Regions from separate parts of the Streptomyces sp. NPDC014733 genome, predicted to be linked through region 1. Evidence: riboswitches for the same ligand, from Rfam matches in the RefSeq annotation. Region 1 holds a riboswitch; each other region holds the start of a gene.
What was found. Region 1 has a riboswitch for cyclic di-AMP ahead of ACF1BH_RS24775 (C40 family peptidase). Riboswitches for the same ligand answer to the same signal wherever they lie in the genome.
Positions count from the first base shown of each region.

Region 2: linked by a shared signal. The riboswitch ahead of ACF1BH_RS28135 (M23 family metallopeptidase) and the one ahead of ACF1BH_RS24775 (C40 family peptidase) in region 1 are both predicted to bind cyclic di-AMP.
Region 3: linked by a shared signal. The riboswitch ahead of ACF1BH_RS03200 (NlpC/P60 family protein) and the one ahead of ACF1BH_RS24775 (C40 family peptidase) in region 1 are both predicted to bind cyclic di-AMP.
Region 4: linked by a shared signal. The riboswitch ahead of ACF1BH_RS21075 (transglycosylase family protein) and the one ahead of ACF1BH_RS24775 (C40 family peptidase) in region 1 are both predicted to bind cyclic di-AMP.

Region 1 is NZ_JBIBYO010000012.1:216,788-220,978, reverse strand. It holds gene ACF1BH_RS24780 (M28 family metallopeptidase) at 442-1,383, shown strand; cyclic di-AMP (ydaO/yuaA leader) riboswitch at 1,839-2,016, shown strand; gene ACF1BH_RS24775 (C40 family peptidase) at 2,021-2,485, shown strand; gene ACF1BH_RS24770 (ATP-binding protein) at 2,502-2,930, opposite strand; gene ACF1BH_RS24765 (8-amino-7-oxononanoate synthase) at 3,205-4,191, opposite strand, start outside.
Region 2 is NZ_JBIBYO010000017.1:93,114-97,304, reverse strand. It holds gene ACF1BH_RS28140 (aldo/keto reductase) at 1-613, opposite strand, end outside; gene ACF1BH_RS28135 (M23 family metallopeptidase) at 817-1,965, opposite strand; cyclic di-AMP (ydaO/yuaA leader) riboswitch at 1,978-2,127, opposite strand; gene ACF1BH_RS28130 (DUF2332 domain-containing protein) at 2,516-3,622, shown strand; gene ACF1BH_RS28125 (PP2C family protein-serine/threonine phosphatase) at 3,759-4,191, opposite strand, start outside.
Region 3 is NZ_JBIBYO010000001.1:718,515-722,705, reverse strand. It holds gene ACF1BH_RS03205 (hypothetical protein) at 1-281, shown strand, start outside; gene ACF1BH_RS03200 (NlpC/P60 family protein) at 422-1,567, opposite strand; cyclic di-AMP (ydaO/yuaA leader) riboswitch at 1,575-1,760, opposite strand; gene pcrA (DNA helicase PcrA) at 2,024-4,191, shown strand, end outside.
Region 4 is NZ_JBIBYO010000009.1:112,843-117,033, reverse strand. It holds gene eno (phosphopyruvate hydratase) at 1-674, opposite strand, end outside; gene ACF1BH_RS21075 (transglycosylase family protein) at 1,125-1,799, opposite strand; cyclic di-AMP (ydaO/yuaA leader) riboswitch at 1,804-2,012, opposite strand; gene ACF1BH_RS21070 (transglycosylase family protein) at 2,232-3,224, opposite strand; gene ACF1BH_RS21065 (cytochrome P450) at 3,457-4,191, opposite strand, start outside.

The DNA of each region.
Region 1 (4,191 bases):
ACACAGCGACTAAAGGGAAAGCAAACCGTGCCTCCGCAAGAGGTCATCAACACCCCATCCCGCAGAGCCCAGTTCGGGCCCATTTCCGTGGCGTTACATGTCCGGCCACCTGCGGAACCCTTCTCAGCGCTGGAGTGCGGGCACTTCCCTTACCGGGAGTTACCGAGTGGCGACCGATTTCCCCTTCCGGATTTCCCGCCGCAGGAATTCCCGACGGCCGGAATGCGGTGGCGAATTCCACACACCGGAACGCCCGCCGGACCGAACGGACACCCCGTCCCGGGCGCGGCGAATTGGATGCTCCGGGCAATCCGGACCCGGCACCGCTCGACGAACACCACTGTCCGGTATCCGCCCTTGACGGGGCGGAGATCGCTCACGATCCTCATGTGCGCGTCAAACGCTCCGCACCACCCCCCACACCAGTATCGGAGCCACACCGTGACTCGCACCGCCCGTACCCGTCGCCTCACCCTCGCCACCGGCGCCTGCGCCGCCGTCGTCGGACTGCTCGGCGTCGCGGCCAGCGCCCAGGCGACCGCACCGACCGCCGCCCCCGACATCCCGGTGGCCGACGTCAAGGCCGACCTCGCCAAGTTCCAGTCCATAGCCGACGCCAACAACGGCACCCGCGCCCACGGCACCGCCGGATACCAGCAGTCGCTCGACTACGTGAAGGGCAAGCTGGACTCCGCCGGGTTCACCACGAAGGTCCAGGAGTTCACCAGCGGCGGCGAGAAGGGGTACAACCTCATCGCCGACTGGCCCGGCGGCGACGAGAGCAAGACCGTGATGTCCGGCGCCCACCTCGACTCCGTCCCCGCCGGCCCCGGCATCAACGACGACGGCTCCGGCTCGGCCGGGATCCTGGAGGTCGCGCTCGCGGTCGCCAAGGCGGACCTCAAGCCCACCAAGCACCTGCGCTTCGGCTGGTGGGGCGACGAGGAGGACGGCATGATCGGCTCCTCCCACTACGTCGACTCGCTCGGCGCCGACACCGCGAAGATCGACTCGTACCTGAACTTCGACATGATCGGCTCCCCCAACCCCGGCTACTTCGTCTACGACGACGACGCGCGGCTGGAGAAGGTGTTCAAGGACTGGTTCGCCACCAAGAACATCGCCACCGAGAAGGAGACCGAGGGCGACGGCCGCTCCGACCACGCGCCGTTCAAGGACGCCGGGGTCCCGGTCGGCGGGCTGTTCTCCGGCGCCGACTACATCAAGACCGACGCCCAGGCCAAGGCGTGGGGCGGCGAGGCGGGCAAGGCGTTCGACGCCTGCTACCACGAGGCCTGCGACACCACGAAGAACATCGACGACACCGCACTGGACAACCACACCGACGCCATCGCCCACGCGATCTGGGAGCTGAGCTCCTGACCTTCCGCGCCCCGCGCGTCACCGGCCGGCCCCACCCGGCCGGCCCCGGCCCGGTCGCCCTTCCCGGCGGCCGGGCCGCGGCATGTCCCGGCGGCGGCCGGCCGCCGTGCGCTTCGCCCCGGAGGCGGTCGCGCCCGACGCCCCTCGCCCGACCGGGCTCGCCCGCACGGACCAGCCGGTTCCGGGCGGTCGCGGGGGCGTCGCGTTGCGGAACCCCGGTGCGGAGCGCACCGCGTGCGTGCGCTTTTCCGCTGGTCCGGAGCGCGCGGGCGGATACGGCGACCGCCACACCACGCCCCGAAAGCACCATTTGACGCATTTGTGACGAATGTCACACTTCGTCATTTCAGCGCGGAATCCGGCCGCCCGATGCGTGACGATCCCCTGGACGACAAGCCCCCGCCGCAGCGGCGGGGCGGTCCGGGCGGACGCCGAATCCTGCCGCCGTCCCGGATGTCAGGTCGACGCGGACGCACCGGCAGGAGCGGAGGACCCGAGCACGACGGGACCACGGCACCAGGGCGCACGCCCTGCGCCGACGGGTCCCTTGGGGTGAAGCCGTACGCATGGCCGGGCACCTTCGCCTGCCCGAACCCGACAGGTCTTCCTTCGCAGGCGGCTGACGAAGGGTTTGCGCATGACTGTGCGCATGCATCTGCCGGCCGCGGTCGCCCGGGCCGGAACCATCTCCGCTCTCACACTCGCGACCGTCGGCGCGACCGTCGCGCTGCCCCCGGGTGCCGACGCCACCTCCGTCTCCGCCACCGCGGTACGGATCGCCGCGTCCAAGAAGGGCGCGCCCTACCAGTACGGCGCCCGGGGGCCGCACCGCTTCGACTGCTCGGGGCTGACGCAGTACGCCTTCAAGCGCGCCGGACGGAGTCTGCCCCGCACCGCCGCCGCGCAGTACAACCGCACCCGGCACATCCGCGCCTCCACCCGCAAGGCAGGTGACCTGGTCTTCTTCCACGGCAGCGGGGGCGTCTACCACGTCGGGATCTACGCCGGTCACAGCCGCATCTGGCATGCGCCGCGCACCGGCACCGTCGTCCGGCTGGAGAAGATCTGGACCGGCGCGGTGTCGTACGGCCGGGTCGGCTGAGCGGCGCGGCCGCCCGTCACACCCCGGCGGGCGGCCACGGCAGCCGGACCCGGACGGTCTTGCCGCCGCCCGGCTCCGCCACCGTCGTCACCTCTCCCCCGGACTCTGCGGCCAGCAGGCCGACGATGAGCAGCCCGCGGCCGCCGTCCCGGCACAGATCGGCGGCGAGCCGCCGGGGCGGCCGGGGGTCGCGGTCCGTGACCCCCGCGGTCAGCGTCTCGTCGCGATCGAGCCGCAGGGCGAGGGTGAAGTACGGGGAGGTGCCACCGGTGTGCCGGACGGCGTTGGTGGCCAGTTCGGAGACGATCAGCCGGACCGCGTCGGTGAGCGGCGCGGCCCGGTCCAGGCCCCAGGCGCCGAGCACCGCGGAAACGTGCCTGCGCGCGGCCGCGACCGACTCCGGTGCGCCGGGGAGGGTCAGGGTGGATTCCTGGTGATCTGCCATCGCGGTGCCGTCCTTCTTCCCACCGGGGTCGGATCCGGCGCACGGGCGGGAGGCGGGACGCCGCTCGGTCACCGGGTCGGCCGCGCACGCCGGGGTGCGGACCGGCGGTCCATGCTGCCGGTACGCCCCGTCATCCACCACGAAATGCCCATATCTCTCGCCCAAAGCGGTGAATCCTCCCGTACGGGAGCGGGTCGCGGCCCCGCGACGGCCACCCGGCGGCTAACGGCGGCTCCGGCGCACGCGCCGCCCGGCGGGTCAGTCGCCCGGCGGGTCAGCCGCGCGGCGCGGTCTCCGCCAGGGTGCGCACCGCCGCCCGCAGCTGGGTGTCCGTCAGGTCGGCGCGGGCCGTCAGCCGGACCCTGGAGACGCCGTCGGGGACGGACGGCGGGCGGAAGCAGCCGACCAGCACTCCGGCGGCGCGGCAGTCGGCCGCCCAGCGGACGGCGGCGTCCGGCGACGGCGCGCGGACCGCGACGACGGCGGCGTCCGGCCGGACCGCTGCCAGCCCGGCGGCGGTCAGCCGCCGGTGCAGCGCGGCGGCGACCTCGCGGGTGCGGGCCGCGCGCTCCGGTTCGCGGCGCAGCAGCCGCAGCGCGGCGAGCGCGGCGCCCACCGCCGCCGGGGCGAGCCCGGTGTCGAAGATGAACGTCCGCGCGGTGTTGACCAGATGCTCGATGACCCGTGCCGGACCGAGGACCGCGCCGCCCTGGGAGCCGAGCGACTTCGACAGCGTCACGGTGGCGACGGTGTCCGGGGCCCCGGCGAGCCCGGCGGCGGCCACGGCGCCGCGCCCGCCGTCACCGAGCACCCCGAGCCCGTGGGCGTCGTCGACGAGGAGGCCCGCGCGGTGGCGGCGGCAGGCGGCGGCGAGGGCGGGCAGCGGGGCGGCGTCGCCGTCGACGGAGAACACCGCGTCGGTGACGGTGAGCGCCGGGCCGCCGTGCGCGGCGAGCGCGGCGTCCACGGCGGCTGGGTCGGCGTGGGCGACGACGGCCTTACGGGCGCGGGAGAGGCGGCAGCCGTCGATGAGGGAGGCGTGGTTCTGCGCGTCGGAGACGACGAGGGCGCCGGTGCCGGTGAGGGCGGTGACGGCGGCGAGGTTGGCGGCGTACCCGGAGGAGAGGACCAGGGCCGCCTCGAAGCCGCAGAACGCGGCGAGTTCGGCCTCCAGCGTGGCGTGGAGTTCGGTGGTGCCGGTGACCAGCCGGGAGCCGGTGGCGCCGGCGCCCCAGCGGTGCGCGGCCTGGGCGGCGGCGCG
Region 2 (4,191 bases), on a different contig from region 1:
CGCCCACGTCGTGGCGGGCGGCGACCTCGGCCAGTTCGCCCTCGTAGGTGTCGCGGGAGACCAGGTTGTACTGCGGCTGGAGGGCGACGTAGCGGGCCAGGCCCTCGCGCTCGGAGAAGGACAGCGCCTCCTCCAGGCGGGCGGCCGAGATGTTGGAGGCGGCGATCTCACGGACCTTGCCGGCCCGGACGAGGTCGTCGAGGACGGTCAGGAACTCGCCGACCTCCAGCGACTCGTCGTCGTAGTGGGTGTAGTAGAGGTCGATGTGGTCGGTGCGCAGGCGGCGCAGCGAACCCTCGACGGCCTTCTTGATCGTGGCGGCGGAGAGGCCCTTGAGGCCGGGGAGGGCACCGACCTTGGTGGCGATGACGACGTCGTCGCGGTTGCCGCGGGCGGCGAGCCAGTTGCCGATGACGGTCTCGGACTCGCCGCCCTCGTTGCCGGGAACCCAGGCCGAGTAGGCGTCGGCGGTGTCGATGAAGTTGCCGCCGCCGGCGACGTACGCGTCGAGCACCGCGAACGACTCGGCCTCGTCGGTGGACCAGCCGAAAACGTTGCCGCCGAGGCAGAGCGGGGAGACGGAGAGCGAGCCGAGAGGCTTACGTGTGGTCATGCCGTCATTCAACACACCGCGCGGCGGCGGCATTTCCGGGCCGCGGCATCCGGGTGTACCGGCCCCGGCACACCTGGCAGCCCATCCGCGCGGGCGGCCCGGAGCCCGGCGCGCGGTGGTGGCCCGGAGCCCGGCCCGGCGCGCGACGTCCTCACGCGCGCCCCGGACGCGAGCCCCGGACTCCCCTCAGGGCCGCAGCGGGCTCAGACGTTCAGACCCCGGGCCCGCAGCCACGGCATCGGGTCGATCGGGCCGCCGCCACCGGGACGGACCTCCAGGTGGAGATGGGGGCCGGTGACGTTCCCGGTGGCGCCGACGCGGCCGATGACCTCGCCGGTGGAGACCTTGCCGCCGGTCTTCACCATCGACGAGAGGTGGCAGAACCACAGCTCCGTACCGTCGTCGAGGGTGAGGACGATGCGGTAGCCGTACGCACCGGCCCAGCCCGCCTGGGTGATGGTGCCGGAGTGGACGGCCTTGACGGGCGTGCCCGTGGGGGCGGCGAAGTCCTGGCCCGTGTGGTCGGCGGCCCAGCGGTCACCGGCCTGGCCGAAGCCGGCGGTGAGGGTGTACGAGGTGACCGGCAGCAGATAGCTCTTGGCCAGCTCGGCCAGGCGCGCGGCCTCGGCCTTCGCGCGGGCCTCGGCCTCGCGCTTCGCCTTGGCGGCCGCCTCCTTGCGCGCGGCCTCGGCGCGCTCCGCCTTCGCGTCGGCCACCGCCTCCTTGTGGTCGCTCGCGGCGGTCTGCTCCGCGCGGGCGAGCGCGCGGTGTTCGGCGGCCTCCCGGGCGTCGCGCTCACCGGCCTCCTGCTGGGTGTCGGCCTGCTGGAGGATGCGGCTGCGCAGCGCCTCCCCGGCGCCCGTGCCCTGCCCGTCCTCGGCGGTGAGGCCGGCGGACGAGAGCGGCGCCGCGGTGGTGGCCGGGCCGGACGCGTCGTCGGAGCCGAGCAACGGCCCGATGCCGGGCAGCGATTCGGCGGCCGGCAGCGCTCCGGTGACGTCGGAGGCGAGGGCGCCGATGTCCGGCATGGAGATCGGGACCGGCGGCTTGTCCTCGGCGGTCGCCATGCCGCCGGCGCCGACCGCCGCGATCACCCCGACGCCGAGGACCGTGCCGCTGCGGGCCAGCGCGGAGCGCTGCTTCCCGACGCGGTGCCGGCCGCGGACGGACCGCACGGACTCCTCGGTCGGGTTCCACTCGCCGGGACCGTCGTCCGCGACACCGTACGGGCCGGGGCCCTCCGGGGCGAACGCGCCCGGAGCGAAGGTGGCCGTATCGGTCAGGGAATCCGGCAGATCCTGGGGGAGGGGGTGGGCGGACGGAGCCTCGGGGGCAAGCCTGTTGGACGCCACGGGGGCGCACTCCTTTCCTTCCTTCGCGCCTACCGGGTTAGCTGACGGGTTCGGAGCAGGAAGGTCTCCTACGGGCGGCCTCTGGCCGAGGCGTCCGATTCACCCCATGGAGGTGGTTCCCCGGTTCCCTCGGCGCCGCTCGGGACACCGCGGCAAAGACAGGACACGTCACGGCAGTTCACGAAATATCGACGCATCGGCGTGCGGGGAGACGCCGTAGCGGGAAGTGACCACCGGTGTGCCTGGGTGCCCGGCATACCTGAAGAGCGCGTACGGGATTCGGCGTGGGGGCACGGTGCCGCCTCTGCGACGGCTGGGACGACCGCGCTCCGTTATCGGACAGTAATAGAGATCGCGGCCGATTTCCAAGCGATCCCGCGAATCCCCTCCGTACGACGACGGCTCTTGGCCAAGACTTTTCGGGGCAACGTCCGTGCAAACCGGTCGAGTTGATCACCCTTCACGAAACGGCCTGCGGATGATTGTGCATCACTTGTTATGCGGAGGGGTGCGCACTCCTCACGCTCCGTGAGGGCAGTAGCGTCTGATCATGGTCGTCGACTTCGTCAACAACGCACAGGCCCTGGCAGCGCGCTACCGGGACTTCTCCTGGAGGGAGGCGCGGGGCCGCTGCGCGGCCCACGAGGAGCTGACGGCACGGATCGGGCAGGACCCGGAGCTGTGCGAACTCCTCGCCGCGTCCCTCCCGGTGGGCAACAAGCAGCAGCCCAACCTCCTGCTGGCGGCCGTCCGCCACCTCGACGGCCCGCACGCCGAGCAGGGCCCGCGCGGTGAGCCGGCGTACGGCCGCTGGCGCGAGTGGACGATCCGGCACTGGGACGAGGTCCGTGCGGTCGTCATGAGCCGCTCCACCCAGACCAACGAGCCGGGCCGCTGCGCCACCTTGCTGCCTCTCCTGGCCCGCCTCCGCGGCCCGTTGGCCCTCCTGGAGGTCGGCACCTCGGCCGGTCTCTGCCTCCACCCGGACCGCTACCGGTACGCGTACGAGCCGGACGCCGCCCCAGGGGCCCCCGGGCCGGACACGTCCCCGGAGGCGCACGTCCTCGGCGCCCCGGACAGCCCGGTCACCTTCCGGTGCCGCGTCGGACGGGAGGACCGGGTGGCCGCGGCGGATGCGGCGACGCCCGCGCGGCTCCCGGAGATCGTGTGGCGCGGCGGCATCGACCTCACGCCGCTCGACCCGGTGGACGACCCCGAGGCGCTGCGCTGGCTACGGTCCCTGGTGTGGCCGGGCACCCCGGAGCGGGCACAGCGGCTGACGGCGGCGGTGGACGCGGTACGGGCGGCGCCGCGGCCCGAGATCGTCCGCGGCGACCTGGTCGAGGAGTTGCCGGCGCTGGCGGCGCGGGTCCCGGCGGACGCCACACTCGTCGTCTTTCACACCTCGGTACTGCCGTATCTGCCGCCCGCGCACCGGGAGCGGTTCGCCGACCGGGTGCGCGCGCTGCTCGCCGGGCGGCCGGGCGGCGGCCACTGGATCTCCCAGGAACACCACTCCGTCACCCCGTGGCTCCCCGCCCCGGCCGCCGGCCGCCTCACCCCGGGCCACCGGGAACAGCTGCTGACCCTCGCGCTGGACGACCGCCCGGTGGCCCTGACGGGGGCACACGGCCAGAGCCTCCACTGGGTGGCGTAGAGGTCTCCGCCCACGGGGCCGTACCGGCGCGCGGGAGCCGGCCGCGCGCCCCGCGTGCCGGGGCGGCCCCGGGCTCCCCGCGCGCCCGGCGCGTGCCCGCGCTCCGCGCGCCCCGTCACTCCCCCGTGCTCCGGCCCTACTCCTCCAACGGCCGCTGCACCGCCAGCAGCGCCATGTCGTCCGTGCCCGCCCCGCCCGTGTGCGCGGCGACCTCGGTGACCAGCGTGTCCAGCAGCCGGTCGGGCCCGGAGAAGACCCGGCCGCGCAGCCGGGCCACCGGGTCGTAGAACTCCCCCGCCCGGTCGCGCGCCTCGGTCAGCCCGTCGGTGAACAGCAGCAGGAGCGAACCGGCGGGGTAGAACAGCTCGTCCGCGCGGTCCGGCCACCCGGCCACCTCGCTCATCCCCAGCGGCAGCGCGTGCACCGCGGGCACCAGTGTCCGCAGCCCGCCGTCCGGGGTGAGCAGCAGCGGTGGCGGATGCCCCCGGTTCAGGACGCGCAGCACGGCGCGCTCCCCGGACGGGATCTCCGCGAGCACGGCCGTGGTGAACCCCTCGTACTGGTCGAGG
Region 3 (4,191 bases), on a different contig from region 1:
CGCAGATGAAGGCGATGGGCGCGGGCACCGCCCGGTTCGTGCCGGCGATGCTGCACGGTGCGCTGACGATGCTGGTCACCGGCGTCGCGCTGGTCGGCCTGAACCAGGCCCAGGGCAGCTCCGTCGACAACATCAAGATCGGCGTCAAGCTGGCCGTCCTGGTCGTCATCCTGGGGCTGGTCTACGTCAAGCGGGACGAGGAGAGCATCGCCAAGCCGCTGTTCGGCACGGTCGGCCTGCTCACCATGGTCAACATCTTCATCGCGGTGCTCTGGACCTGAGCCCGACCGGGGCGCGCGGCCGCATCCCCCGCGCCCCCGGCACACTCCGCGTACGCCTCCGGCCCGGCCCCTCACCGAGGGACCGGGCCGGAGCCGTGCAACCGGGGAGGCGCGCGGTGCGACGGCCTCCCCGAGGGGCGTCACGCGGGGCGGACGCTGCCGTAGATCGGCATGTAGTAGATCGACTCGATGCGGACGCTGGCGCCCGGCTTCGGGGCGTGGATCATCTTGCCGTCGCCGATGTACATCCCGACGTGGCTGATGTCGTTGTAGAAGAACACCAGGTCACCGGGGGCGAGGTCCTTGGTGGCGACGCGCTGGCCGACCTTGACCTGGTCCCACGTCGTACGCGGCAGGCTCACCCCGGCCGCCTTCCACGCGGCCTGCGTCAGCCCGGAGCAGTCGTAGGAGTTGGGGCCGGTGGCGCCCCAGACGTACGGCTTGCCCATCTGGGCGCGGGCGAACGCGAGCGCCTTCTCGGCCTTGGTGCGGTACGAGCCGTCGGCCGGGCCGCCGCCCTGGCCCGGGTCGGTCGTGCCCGTACCGGGGGAGCCGGTGTCCGCGCCGCCGCCGGGCTGCTCGTGCTGCTTGCGCTCCTCCTCCTCGGCCTTGCGGCGGGCCGCCTCCTCCTTCTGGCGCTCCAGCTCCGCCAGCCGCGCCTTCTCCTGGGCGGTCAGCTCGGAGAGCAGCTGGCGGGCCTCGGCCAGCTTGCCCTGGACCGTCCGCTTGGAGCCGGCCAGCTCGGACCGCGACTCCTGGAGGCGGTCCAGGCTGCGGGTCGCCTCGGCCCGCTGGTGGGCGGCGGCGGCCTGTTGCTCCTGGTAGGCGTCGACGGCCTGCTGCTGCCGCCCGGTCAGCCGCTCCATCAGATGGCTGCGGTCGGCGAACTGCTGCGGGTCCTTGGAGAACATCAGCTGCGCGGTGGTGCTCACCCCGCCGCTGCGGTACTGCGCGGCGGCGAAGGTGCCCAGCTCCCGGCGGGCCTCGTTGAGCTTGCCGGTGCGGCGCGCCGCGGCGTCCTGGAGGTCGCTGACCTCGGACCGCCGCGCGTCGACGCGCTCCTTGACGGCGTTGTACTTCTGGGTCGCGACCTCGGCCTGGCGGTAGAGGGTGTCGACCTTCTTCTTGACCTCTTCGACGGTCGGCTTCGGGGAGCGGGGGGACGCCTCGGCAGACTGCGAGAGCAGGGTGACCGTGGCGAGGGCCGCGGTCGTCAGGCCGGCGGCCGTCCGGCGGCTGCCGGGCGAGATGAGGACGCGGGTACGCGGCTTGCGGTGCGACGGCAAGGCCGACGACTCCTTCCGTGGACCGCCTACCGGGTTAGCTGTCGGGTTCGGGCGGTGTCGCAGACGGAAGGCTTGCCCTACGGTCCGTACGTGCGCACGCGCGCGGCCGTACCGACCGATTCACCCCGGTGGTGCTGATGGGTCCCCGGCTCCGGGTGCCGTGGGGCAGGGCCGGACTCGGCGGAGGCGGCCCGTGCGGACGCTGTCGTCCACGGGATGCGGGCAGCCCGAGCGTGAACCTAGCCAACTCGTGTGGCTCCTGTGAAGGCAGATGTTCGATTTGCCCGAAACCTTTTCGTGGCCTGTGTGCATGAGGTGACGTTCGTGTGGGCAGGGCGAGGCTTCTGCGTGGAATGCCGGGTTCCCGGGGCGACGCGGAGCGGAACGCCCCGGACTTCCGGCCTTTCCCCGGCTCCGGCCCCGACTGTCAGTGGGGCGGCCTAGACTCGGTGGGCGATGAGCAGCCTCTTTGACGACAGCTTCCTGGCGGACCTCGCCCCCAAGGACGAGGAGCCCCCGCCGCCCCCCGAGGACGAGCACGGCCCGGCCCCGGAGGAGGTCCCGCACGACCTCTTCAGCGGGAAGTTCGACGCCCCCGTACCCCGGGACGCGCACTACCGCGACGGCGCCGCCCGCCCCGCGGTCGACCCGGCCACGCTCCTGGAAGGGCTCAACGACGCCCAGAAGGCCGCCGTGGTGCACTCCGGCGGCCCGCTGCTGATCGTCGCCGGAGCCGGTTCCGGCAAGACCCGGGTGCTCACCCACCGCATCGCGCACCTGCTCGCCGCCCGCGGCGTCCACCCCGGCCAGATCCTCGCGATCACCTTCACCAACAAGGCCGCCGGTGAGATGAAGGAGCGCGTCGAGGAGCTGGTCGGCCCCCGGGCCAACGCCATGTGGGTCTCCACCTTCCACAGCGCCTGCGTCCGCATCCTGCGCCGCGAGTCCAAGCACCTCGGCTTCACCTCGTCGTTCTCGATCTACGACGCCGCCGACTCCAAGCGCCTGATGGCCCTGGTCTGCCGCGATCTCGATCTCGACCCCAAGCGGTTCCCGCCCAAGTCCTTCAGCGCCAAGGTCTCCAACCTCAAGAACGAGCTCATCGACGAGGAGACCTTCGCCGGACAGGCGGCCGACGGCTTCGAGAAGACGCTGGCCCAGGCGTACGCGCTCTACCAGGCGCGGCTGCGCGAGGCCAACGCCCTGGACTTCGACGACATCATCATGACGACCGTCAACCTCCTCCAGGCGTTCCCGGACGTCGCGGCCCACTACCGCCGCCGCTTCCGCCACGTCATGGTCGACGAGTACCAGGACACCAACCACGCGCAGTACACCCTCGTGCGCGAGCTGGTCGGTCCGGCCGAATCCGCCGCCGAGCTGTGCGTCGTCGGCGACGCCGACCAGTCGATCTACGCCTTCCGCGGCGCCACGATCCGCAACATCCTCCAGTTCGAGGAGGACTACCCGGACGCCACGACGATCCTGCTGGAGCAGAACTACCGCTCCACCCAGACCATCCTCTCCGCCGCCAACGCCGTCATCGAGCGGAACGAGAACCGCCGCCCCAAGAACCTCTGGACCGAAGCCGGCGAGGGCCCCCGCATCACGGGGTACGTCGCCGACACCGAGCACGACGAGGCCCAGTTCGTCGCCGAGGAGATCGACCGCCTCACCGACGCGAAGGACGCCCGCGCCGGAGACGTCGCGATCTTCTACCGCACCAACGCCCAGTCCCGCGTCTTCGAGGAAATCCTCATCCGCGTCGGACTGCCCTACAAGGTCGTCGGCGGCGTCCGCTTCTACGAGCGCAAGGAGGTCCGCGACATCCTCGCGTACCTGCGGGTGCTCGCCAACCCGGAGGACACCGTCCCGCTCCGCCGGATCCTCAATGTCCCCAAGCGCGGCATCGGTGACCGCGCCGAGGCGATGATCGACGCCCTGGCACTCCGCGAGAAGATCAGCTTCCCCCAGGCGCTGCGCCGCGTCGACGAGGCGTACGGCATGGCCGCCCGCTCCGCCAACGCCGTCCGGCGCTTCAACACCCTGATGGAAGAGCTGCGCACCATCGTCGAGTCCGGCGCCGGACCGGCCACCGTCCTCGAAGCGGTCCTGGAGCGCACCGGATACCTGGCCGAGCTGCAGTCCTCCACCGACCCGCAGGACGAGACCCGGATCGAGAACCTCCAGGAACTCGCCGCCGTGGCCCTGGAGTTCGAGCAGGACCGCGTGGCCGGCCCCGCCGCGGAGGGCGCGGACGCCGATGCGGAGGAGCCCGTATCCGGTGGCACGCTCGCCGACTTCCTGGAGCAGGTCGCACTGGTCGCCGACTCCGACCAGATCCCCGACGAGGACGAGGACGGCAGCGGCGTCGTCACGCTCATGACCCTGCACACCGCCAAGGGGCTGGAGTTCCCGGTCGTCTTCCTCACCGGCATGGAGGACGGCGTCTTCCCGCACATGCGCGCCCTCGGCCAGACCAAGGAGCTGGAGGAGGAGCGCCGCCTCGCCTACGTCGGCATCACCCGCGCCCGCGAGCGCCTCTACCTCACCCGCTCCACGATGCGCAGCGCCTGGGGACAGCCGTCGTACAACCCGCCGTCGCGGTTCCTGGAGGAGATCCC
Region 4 (4,191 bases), on a different contig from region 1:
GCCTCCAGGATGAGGTCGAGGGCCTCACGGTTGGAGCCGAGGTTGGGGGCGAAGCCGCCCTCGTCGCCCAGGCCGGTGGCCAGGCCCTTGTTCTTCAGGACCTTCTTGAGGGTGTGGTAGACCTCGGCGCCCCAGCGCAGCGCCTCGGAGAAGGACTCCGCACCGATCGGGGCGATCATGAACTCCTGGATGTCGACGTTGGAGTCGGCGTGCGACCCACCGTTCAGGATGTTCATCATCGGGACGGGCAGGACGTGCGCGTTCGGGCCGCCGAGGTAGCGGAAGAGCGGCAGGTCGCTGGCCTCGGAGGCGGCGTGCGCGACGGCGAGGGAGACGCCGAGGATGGCGTTGGCGCCCAGCGAGCCCTTGTTGTCGGTGGCGTCCAGGTCGAACATGGCCTGGTCGATGAGGCGCTGCTCGGTGGCGTCGTAGCCGACCAGCTCCGGGCCGATCTGCTCGATGACGGCGAGAACGGCCTTCTCGACGCCCTTGCCCTGGTAGCGGTTGGGGTCCCCGTCGCGCAGCTCGACGGCCTCGAAGGCTCCGGTGGAGGCACCGGACGGGACGGCGGCCCGACCGGTGGAGCCGTCGTCGAGGCCGACCTCGACCTCGACCGTGGGATTACCTCGCGAGTCGAGAATTTCGCGGGCTACGACGACGTCGATGGACGGCACGTTGTCTCCTTCATGGGTGTCTGGAGTTCTGCGGCACGAGCCTAACGGCCCCCGGGCCTTCCGCTACCTCGCGGCCCGCAGGACGGGACGAAAGGTGCCTCGGACGCCGGGTTCCTGATATTCGACAACGAAGGCCGCGGAACGGAAAAGCAGCTGATAAGGGGCGGGCACGACGCTGTGTCCGGGACCAGGGTACGGAACGGCGAAACCCCGCCTCGGCGCGCGGAGGGCGGCGACGGCGGGGAGCCGGTGCCGCCCCGGGGACGTGCGCGCCGGGCGGGGTATCCCGTGGGGGGAGGTCCGCGGGTGAGCGGGGGCTCCCGGGCGGTGCCGGGGGCCGTGGCCCGCGGGGTCCGGGCGGCAGGCCGCCTCCCGGTCCGGTGTGCCGCGCGTACCGCCGTACGCACGGGATCGGAGGCCGGGAGGGGGCAGAGGCCCGGGGGTGCGGGATCAGACGTGGAGCTTCTGGCCCGGGAAGATGAGGTTCGGGTTGGAGCCGATGACGGACTTGTTGTCCGCGTAGACCGACTTCCAGTTCTTGCCGTGCGCCTTGGCGATCTTGGCCAGGGTGTCGCCGGACTTCACGGTGTAGTTGCCGTGGCCCATGACGTGGTGCTGCGGCGTCGCGGGACGGGACTGCTGCTGCGGGGCCTGCTGCTTCGGCGCCTGCTGCCGCGGGGCGGCCTTGGGCTGCGGGGCCTGCTGCTTGGGGGCGGCCTTGGTGGCGGAGGTGTTCAGGTCGGGGGACGGGCCACCGGCGGTGAGGTTGCCCGCACCGGCGCAGGACCAGGCGCCCGGGCCCTGGATGGCGAGGAGCTTCTCGGCGGCCTGGATCTGCTGGGCCTTGGTGGCCAGGTCGGCGCGGGGCGCGAACTGCGTGCCGCCGGCCGCCGCCCAGCTGGAGGCGGAGAACTGCAGGCCGCCGTAGTAGCCGTTGCCGGTGTTGATCGACCAGTTGCCGCCGGACTCGCACTGGGCGACGGCGTCCCAGGTGGAGACGGAGGCGGCGGAGGCGTTGGTGGCGCCCATCAGCGGGACGGCCACGGCGGCGCCGGCGACACCGGCGAGGGTGGCGACGCGGACGGCCTTGGAGGGGCGACGGTGCTTGGCCTTGTTGATCAGCATGCTTCGTTTTCCTCACCGACGCCTGCGAGGTGAGCTGTCGGGTTCGGGCGGTGTGGATTGCCCGGCCGTGTGACGCGCACACGGCTTCACCCCAAGCCGGTTGACCCGCTTTCACGGGCGGGGCCGGCGCTTACCTTGGGTCCCCCGCTCCTGCCTTCGGCGCTTGCGCGTCGACCACCTTCGCCCACCGGCAGGATTCGGCGTGTGAACGAAGGGCCCGCTTTGGCGAGCGGTCCTGACCGTAAACAGAACCCCCCGTGTCGTTCAAACCCCGCTTTCTGCACCCAGTTGACCGCCAACGGCCGCAGAAGGCACATATTTCCGCAGGTAGGACACGGTGCGGAATCGAAGGGCAGGTCGGGACACCCCGGACGGCGACGAGACCCATGTCTCACTTTCGCCAAAACGGGCAAAAGCCGCCTATCGGCTCGATCAGTGGCCCAGGTCGAGGAGTTGACCTGGGTGGATGAGGTCCGGGTCGGCGCCGATGACGTCCTCGTTGCGCTCGTACAGCGCGGGCCAGCCGCCGGGCAGGTCGCGCGCCTCGACGATGGCTGACAGGTTGTCACCGGAGCGCACGGTGTACGCGCCCTCGTCCGGGTCCGTCCGCTCACCGCCGCGCGAGGCGTGCCGCCCCGGGGCGCGGTCGCCGTCCGCGTCGGCGTCGCTGCCGCCGCGATGGCGCCCGGAGCCGTCGCCGTCACGGGAGCCGCCGGTGTCCGCCGGAGGCGTCGCACGGGACGGGTGCGAGGGCTCGGAGGGGTGCGAGGCGTGGTCGGACGGGTCGGTGGACGGCTCGCCGGACGGGCCGGGCGTACCGGGCCGCTGCGAGCCTTCGGGTGCCTCGGGGGAGCCGGTGGCGTCGGGCGAGGTGGACGGGTCCGGGGAGTCGGACGGGTCCGGGGTGCCCTTCGGGGTGGCCGGGTCGGTGGTGTCCGGCGCCGAGGGCGTCTCCTGGTCGGAGTCGGTGCCGGTACCGGTGTGGGCGTCGTCCGCACCGGCGGGCGGGGTGGTGACGGAGCCACCGGGGTCGACGTCGGGCGCCGCGCCGTCCTCGGTGAGTCCGGCCTCGGACGCGCAGCGCGGCCAGGCCTCGGGGCCGCGGTCGGCGAGGATCGCCTGGGCCACGGCTATCTGCTGGGCGCGGCTGGCCAGGTCGGGGCGGGCCGCGTACTCCAGGCCGCCGTAATCGCGCCACATGTCGAGGGTGAGCTGGAGTCCGCCGTAGAAACCGTTGCCACCGGCGCTGGACCAGATGCCGCCGGACTCGCACTGGGCGACCCGGTCCCAGGTGGAGGTGTCGGCGGCGTGGGCGGCGCCCGCGCCGAGAAGGGGCAGGGCGAGGCCCGCGCCGGTCACACCCGCCGTGACAAAGAGGGCCGGTGCCTGGCGGGGGCGACGGTGTCTGCCGTTGCCGGTGCGCATGCGATTGCCTTTCGAGCGGCGGTTGAGTTGTCCGTCCCGCCGCCCCGGTCCGGCCGCCCGGGATCCGGTACGGCGTCCACCGGGGCGATGGAGCGCTTGTTCGGTGGCAAGGTAACCGGGCTCACGGGGCGTCACAAGCCGGTGTAGCGGAGATCACGTGTAGGTCACGTGGCTGATGGAGCGTCAACTTCCGGGCTGCGGACGGCCGTCCGCGCAGGTGGACGGCGTGTCGTCAGGGGGCCGGGGTGAACTCCACGGGGAGGGCGCGCAGACCGCGCATGATGAGCCCGCCACGCCACCGCAATTCCTCCGGATCCGCCGCGAGCCGGATGTCCGGCAGGCGGGTCAGGAGGGTGGCGAGCGCGGTCCGCCCTTCGAGGCGGGCGAGCGGCGCGCCGAGGCAGTAGTGGATGCCGTGGCCGTAACCGAGGTGCGGGTTGTCGGTGCGGCGCAGGTCGAGGGTGTCCGGGGCGTCGAAGCGCGCGGGGTCGCGGTCGGCGGCGGCGAGCACCACCAGCACCGGATCGCCGACGGCTATCCGCTCCCCGCCGAGCGTCAGCTCCTCGGTCGCGAACCGCCAGGTGGCCAGCTCGACCGGGCCGTCGTAGCGCAGCAGCTCCTCGATACCGGTGGTCAGCACCTCGCGGTCGCCGGCGGCCAGCGACTTCTGGAGGAGTTCACGCTGGTCGGGGGTGCGCAGCAGGGCGTAGGTGCCGTTGCCGATGAGGTTGACGGTGGTCTCGAAACCGGCGAAGAGCAGGATGAACGCCATCGCGGCGACCTCGTTCTCGGTGAGGTGCTCGCCGTGGTCGGAGGCGCGGATCAGGCCGGAGATCAGGTCCTCGTCGGGCGCGGGCTCGGGCGGCAGGACGGCGCGCTTGCGGTGGATCAGCTCGGCGAGGTAGCCGCGGATCTTCTTGACCGCCTTGGCGACGCCGCCGCGCGGCCCGCCGCCGGTGCCGCCCGG